3 regions of the Halobacillus trueperi genome follow, and region 3 is predicted to be linked to each of the others. Evidence: riboswitches for the same ligand, from Rfam matches in the RefSeq annotation. Region 3 holds a riboswitch; each other region holds the start of a gene.
What was found. A riboswitch is a leader RNA that binds a small molecule or an ion and turns the genes downstream of it on or off. The one in region 3 is predicted to bind thiamine pyrophosphate.

Region 1: it holds a riboswitch for thiamine pyrophosphate, as region 3 does, so the genes downstream of both, DYE48_RS16710 (YkoF family thiamine/hydroxymethylpyrimidine-binding protein) here and tenA (thiaminase II) in region 3, are expected to answer to the same signal.
Region 2: it holds a riboswitch for thiamine pyrophosphate, as region 3 does, so the genes downstream of both, thiT (energy-coupled thiamine transporter ThiT) here and tenA (thiaminase II) in region 3, are expected to answer to the same signal.

What each region holds. Positions count from the first base shown of each region.
Region 1 is NZ_QUAE01000019.1:17,831-20,098, forward strand. It holds gene DYE48_RS16700 (DUF420 domain-containing protein) at 1-355, shown strand, start outside; gene DYE48_RS16705 (hypothetical protein) at 538-768, shown strand; TPP riboswitch at 884-986, shown strand; gene DYE48_RS16710 (YkoF family thiamine/hydroxymethylpyrimidine-binding protein) at 1,078-1,680, shown strand; gene DYE48_RS16715 (ECF transporter S component) at 1,677-2,255, shown strand; gene DYE48_RS16720 (ABC transporter ATP-binding protein) at 2,252-2,268, shown strand, end outside.
Region 2 is NZ_QUAE01000001.1:312,185-314,452, forward strand. It holds gene DYE48_RS01635 (SDR family oxidoreductase) at 1-231, shown strand, start outside; gene DYE48_RS01640 (alpha/beta hydrolase) at 185-925, shown strand; TPP riboswitch at 1,007-1,106, shown strand; gene thiT (energy-coupled thiamine transporter ThiT) at 1,195-1,761, shown strand.
Region 3 is NZ_QUAE01000008.1:158,432-160,699, reverse strand. It holds gene DYE48_RS12035 (YitT family protein) at 1-668, opposite strand, end outside; TPP riboswitch at 822-930, shown strand; gene tenA (thiaminase II) at 1,087-1,785, shown strand; gene DYE48_RS12025 (thiamine phosphate synthase) at 1,789-2,268, shown strand, end outside.

The DNA.
Region 1 (2,268 bases), on a different contig from region 3:
GCTTGCTGCGTTGTTCATGATCATTAGGAAAAACGTCAAATGGCACAAACGTTTCATTTTCGCTGCATTCACGTCGACAGCTCTCTTCCTCGTCTCGTACCTGACGTACCATTCGATGGCGGAGTCGACGTCCTTCGGCGGTGAAGGGATCATTGCTGGGATCTATTATTTCATTTTGATCACCCATATCGTATTGGCGGCACTCATCGTACCCCTTGCGCTTCTCACGTTGTTCCGCGGCCTTGCGATGAAAGTGGACAAGCACCGCAAAATCGCGAGATGGACGATGCCGATCTGGCTGTACGTAAGTCTGACTGGAGTCATCGTCTACTTGATGATCTCCCCTTATTATTGATGAACGACAAGAAGCAGCACTGCGCCTGTTTTTTTGTCGAAACTCTTCCCTTCCTTCTTGACCCTTATTTTAGTAGAATAATAGTTAGAGGGAAGTCGTAAAAGGTATTTCTATGACATATGTTTCGGTTTTTTTATTCAGGGAAAATTTATGGTTCAAGGTCAGATAATAAGGAGACTACAATGGATTTACTCCAATTTATGAAAAATGAAGGTTACACTTCGGCTAAGTTCTCCTCGTTGACTGGTGAAGACGTCCGATTGATTTTGAATGATGTAGCTTCAACAGAGGACCTGTATCAAATGATGGAAGTGAAACCGACATCCGTCAGTTATTACCCTTATGAACGCGTGCCGTATATCGATTGTTTCATAGATCAGAATGTGATGAAGTTACGCTTGTCGAAAGCATAAGGAATGAGCCGGATCCCCCAGGGCGATCCGGTTCATTTGTTTTTTATAAAAAAGATGGTTTACAAATCTATGACTCTCCGCTACGATGAAAGCAACGTACAAGAACTGCATACGAGTTTTGCACTGGGGGAGCTGCTATAAGCGGCTGAGAGGAAAAATTCCGACCCTTGGAACCCGAACTAGATAATACTAGCGTGGGGAAGTGCGGTCGTCATTCACAAGGACCGAACTGGTTCTTCCTTTATGATTGGTAGACTGCATTCCCGTGGGATGCAGTTTTTTTGTGCTCAAAAAAAGGAGGAATAAGAAATGGAAAACCATTGTGGAACGTCAAGGATCGCGGGGTGCTCTTTTTCCGTGCACCCGATGTCGGACAAATTCGTGGATTACATCAAGGCGGGCCTGAATGAGGTGGACAGCTCGAAAGTGTGGATGAAGACGGACGATGTCACGACGACGGTCCGCGGTAGGATGGAGCATGTCTTCGAAGTCACGGAGGCGATTTTATTACATATCGCTAAAACGGGTGTCCATGTCGCTTTTCAAGGGACCTTTTCCATCGGCTGCCCTGGAGATTCGTCCGGTGATGTCCATATGGATGAATCAGAGGAACGGTTGAACAAGCCTCAATTCAAGGAAATCGAACAGCGGATTGCGGCGAAATTCTCGCTGTATCCGATGGGTGGCGGTGATTATATGGATACGATCTACCGTCAGATTGAAGCGATGAAGGAAAAAGGTGTCGAAGTCACGCCCGCCCACTATTCTACTCGCCTCGATGGAGACACACGCGACATTTTCACAGGACTACAGGATGTGTTCAGGGAAACGGAAGCGAGCGGATCTTCGCATACGGTGATGACTGTGACAGTCTCCGCCAACAGCCCTTCCCATAAGGATGATCGCCCATGAACAGCTGGAAACTGAAAGAAATCGTCGTCATGTCCGTCCTTTCTGTCGTTTTTGCAGTCGTGTATCTTGCGTTCCTTCCGGTCGGAAAAATCCTCGTCGGCTTTTTCGGACCGATCGGCTATGACCTCATCTTCGGCATCTGGTTCATCGTATCGATCATTGCGGCTTATATCATCCGTAAACCCGGCGCCGCTTTTTTATCAGAAACGATTGCGGCGGCGGTCGAAGTGCTGCTCGGCAATGCGGTCGGTCCGATGCTCCTCGTTTCAGGGATGATCCAGGGGCTCGGGGCAGAATCCGCCTTTGCTCTGACGAGGTACAAGCGTTATGATCTGTTCACCCTCATGCTTGCCGGAGTTATGGCCGCGGTGTTCAGCTTCGTCTGGGGCTACTTCCTATCCGGATACGCAGCACTGAGCACAGGATACGTCCTTGCCATGTTCATCGCCCGCATCATCAGTGGTGCCATCATTTCAGGTGTCGCAGGCAAAGCGCTCAGTGACGCCTTAGCGAAGACGGGCGTCCTTTCAAGCTTCGCTCTCGGAAAAGAACACCGAAGGAAGCAAGCGGCATGAATCAGGAAGTGAT
Region 2 (2,268 bases), on a different contig from region 3:
CAGGATGTGTCTGACCTGATGACCGGATTGATGGAAAAAGAATCGCTAGTGAAACTCCGCTATCCGATCGGTGCCGGTGTGAGAGCCAATGTTTGGTTCAAACGTTTGCTGCCGTGGAAGTGGCTGGAAAAGACTGTGTTACAAAAAATTCTAGGAAAAGAGAAAGCCAAAGGAGTGGGGTTGAATGGAAAAAGTGATGCATGGAGCGGAGGAGATGCGCTTCGAGGGTAATGAAGTCGGAATCCTCGTGTCTCACGGGTTTACAGGAACGACGCAAAGCATGAAGCCTTTAGTTGAAGCCTATGCTAGAGCTGGGTACACCGTTTATTGTCCGAGGTTAAAAGGCCACGGAACAAGCCCTGAGGATATGGAATCGACCTCTCATATGGATTGGGTGCAATCAGTAGAAGAAGCGTACACCTGGTTGAAAGAAAGGTGTTCGAAAATATTTGTCGTAGGGTTATCAATGGGGGGAACGCTTGCGTTGTATATGGCGAGTGAGTACCGGGACATTGAAGGAGTCATTCCAATCAATGCGGCCATAGATATTCCCGCACTTGAAAATAGCCAGGGAACGGACGAACGCTTTTTAGATGCGATCGGATCGGATATCAAGGATCCTGCAACTGTCGAACTTGCGTATGACCGCACACCGGTGAAATCGATCGGAGAGCTCGTCGGATTGATGGGCAAAGTGAAGGACAGGCTCGATGAAATCCACTGTCCGATTATGATTTTCGTATCGGATGAGGATCACGTCGTTCCTCCTCACAATTCAGAAGTCATCTTCGAATCGGTATTTTCTGAACACAAAGAGATCATCCATCTGGAAAACAGTTACCATGTGGCGACCCTTGATCATGATAAGGATATGATTATCGAGCGCACCCTGGAATTTTTCCAAATGTACACGAACACAAAGTGATTGCCCGGGAAATAGAAAAGGCTTTGTAATCTAGTAAAAAATTTATTATAATAGAGACAAATCAAGAAAAGTAAACGGTATAAAGCCTTCAAGGGGAGCCTCCGGCTGAGAGTGAACGTATAGTTCTGACCCTTCGAACCTGTCAGTTAGCACTGGCGTAGGGATGGCGGCTTTTTTGATGGTGCAATGCAAAGTTGGGACTCCTCCATCAGGAAGCTTCCCTATTTAGCGTTGCTTTTTTTGTGTCTTTTTTTAGGAGGAATGTTGAAATGAGAAATCGTCGCGTTTTATTTCTCGTAGAGATTGCGATTTTTTCAGCACTCGCACTATTGTTGGATATCATCCCGTTTTTATCGTTTAAACTGTGGGCGCAGGGAGGATCGGTTTCCTTTGCCATGGTCCCAGTCTTCATCATGGCGTTCCGTTGGGGGGTAAAAGGTGGTGTCACCACCGGTTTGCTTTTAGGAATCTATCAAATCATGACAGGCGCCTATATTATGACCCCTCTTCAGGCGTTTCTTGACTATGTCGTCGCCTTTGCTGTGATTGGAACAGCTGGCTTAGTAGCAAAACCGCTATGGAATGCGATCAAATCGAAAGAGTCCCGTCGATTGGTCGGATGGATCATTGTCGGCTGCCTGATCGGAAGTGTGCTGCGCTTTTTCGGACACTTTTTTGCAGGCATCGTTTTTTATGGCGAGTTCGCCCCTGAAGGCCAGCCGGTCTGGTTGTATTCCCTCGTCTATAATGGTGGATACATGCTTCCGGCGTTTATCTTAAGCAGTATCGTCGTCAGTCTCCTATTTGTAAAACGACCAACACTATTAAGCCATTAATAAGAATCCCCCGATTGGTGTTTCGGCATCAATCGGGGGATTTTAGTTATTTCTTTATCATTGTTCAATCTCATTAACGCTCCGATTGAGGAAGACTCAGTTTCGAGACTTTTGTTGAGTGGATGGGGACTGCGGGGTATGACTCGCTTTCCGCGGGAGCGCGGTGAGCCTCCTCGGACTGCGTCCTGTGGGGTCTCACCAAGCACTTTTTTCCCGCAGGAGTCTCGCCATTCCCCTCCGCCCCTTTGCCATATAAGTATCTTGAAACCACTTCCGGAATAAGTCGCTTTTTATGCCCATGGTAATTGGAGGGGAATGAACTCCTAAGGACGCTATTCTGCATACGAAAAGCTTGTTATAGAGCGCTTTATGCTTATAACACATGGATAGTGGAAGGCACCCTCCCACAGTAAAGGGGGTTCGTTTCTCACCTTCATGGAATGGGGTGGTTGGGAAGCTGCGAGACTCCCGTGGGAGAAAGGAGATAGGCGAGATCCCGCAGGACGA
Region 3 (2,268 bases):
CCACCTTGACCGTACATGACAGTGATGCCACGGATTAAATTATCCAGCAGCTCACTTTTCACTTCTTCCCCACGATCGGATACAACCATTAAGCTAAGCTTCACATGGCGGGTATGAACACGGTCGATAACTATTCCAGTAATATAAATGGATATCATGGTGTACAGAGCTAATTCCCATGAAAAAACAAAGCCGGAGATAAAAACAACCACACTATTGATAGCAAAAATCAATACTCCTAACGGGATATCACGCTTCAACGTGAGGAGAAGCCCAATAATATCAGCTCCACCACCGGATCCGTAAAACCTGATGATCAAACCAATGGATCCACCAGCAATCGCTCCTCCGAATACACAGGCTAACAAGGCATCTTCGGTTACTTGAGTGACAGGGAGATATTGCATCGTGATGGAGGTGACAACTACGGAAAATATGCTATTCGCAATAAACTCTTTTCCCAGCTTCATCCATCCTAGAATAAAGATCGGGGCATTCAGAACCACTAACCAAATACCCGCACTTATAGGAGTAAGTATCCCGAACACCATAGCCAGCCCGGTCACCCCACCTGTTAAGACTTCATTGGGGATCAAAAACAGGTTGAAGGCTGCTCCTAAAATGATGGAGGCGGCAAATAGTACTGATAAATTTTTCAAGCGACTCATGAAAACACTCCAATTCATGCTATAGAAAATACTAAATGAATTCTAGGGGCCATGAATTTGAAAGTCAATGATATTTTAATTGATAAGTTTTTCAGGAATGTTTTGACAATGATTCAGAACATGTTACGATATCAGTGAAATCAAAAAACATAGACGATCCACTAGGGGTGCCTTCTCACAAGGCTGAGATTAAAGTGTAGCTTTAAGACTCTTAGAACCTGATCTGGTTGATACCAGCGTAGGGAAGTGGCGGTTACGTGTATCTTAAGCTACATATAGATGTTTACACATGAAACCACTTTCTTTACGCATATGAAGAAAGTGGTTTTTTTAGTGTCTGGAAATAGATGCATAGAGTGCTTGCATCTTATTTCTTTTTTCCTTGACCGTGGATCGTCGGGAAAAGGAGAGATTGATCATGAAATTTTCACAACAGATTCGCGACGCGGTGAACCCCATTTGGGAAGCAAGTTTCAACCATCCATTTGTCAAAGGGATTGGAGAAGGGACGTTATCCCTCGACCAGTTCCGCTACTATGTCCTTCAGGATTCTTATTATTTATCCCATTTTTCCAGAGTCCAGGCGATGGGAGCGGCAAAGTCCGAGGACATGAAAACGATGGCCAGTATGGCATCTCATGCTCAAGGGACGTATGAAGCAGAGATGGAGCTTCACGAGAACTTTTCAAAAAGGCTCGGAATCACAGAAGAGGAGCGCAACCAGTTCACTCCTTCTCCGACGGCGTATGCGTACGCCTCCCATATGTACCGGGGCGCCTACCATGGGGATTTGGGAGAGATTATCGCTACGATTCTTCCGTGCTATTGGCTTTATTATGAAGTCGGGGAGCACTTGAAAGATCATCAGCCGGAAGAACCGATTTATCAGGAGTGGATCGGCACCTATGGCGGGGATTGGTTCCGGACGCTCGTAGAGGAGCAGATCCAGCGGCTGGATGATCTGGCGGAATTGAAATCGGAAGCGGGCCGTGAGCGGATGAAAGAGTTGTTTGTGATTAGCAGTCAGTATGAATACAAGTTTTGGGAAATGGCTTATGTCATGGAAGAATGGCCGTTTGATATGAGAACTTCTCTCTTGGCAGGGAAAGGAGAGTGAATCGTGAGGCCGTCCATTCATGTGATTTCTACAGGAGAGCAGACGTTTGCTGAACTAAGCGAGACAGTGAGCGCGGTCCAGCAGGAAATCGATTTTCTCCACATTCGAGAAAAGCAACGCTCTGCTGCTGAAATTTTTGCTGGCATTCAACAGCTGACGGATGCCGGTTTTCCAATGGAGCGTATCATCCTCAATGACAGGGCTGACGTTGCTTTTGTAGCAGGAGGCTTCGGGGTGCAGTTGACTCACCACAGCCTCCCAGTCTCACAAGTGAAGCAAACCTTTCCCGAACTGAATGTAGGGAAATCCGTTCATTCATTAAAAGAGGCCATAGATGCCAAAGAGGAAGGAGCGGATTTTTTCCTATACGGAAATATCTATCCGACCTCCTCCAAGCCGGGAAAAGCGGGGAAAGGATTGGATTCGCTCCGTGAAATCATCCGGCATGTCGGCTGCTCGGTAGTTGGCATTGGTGGGATAACT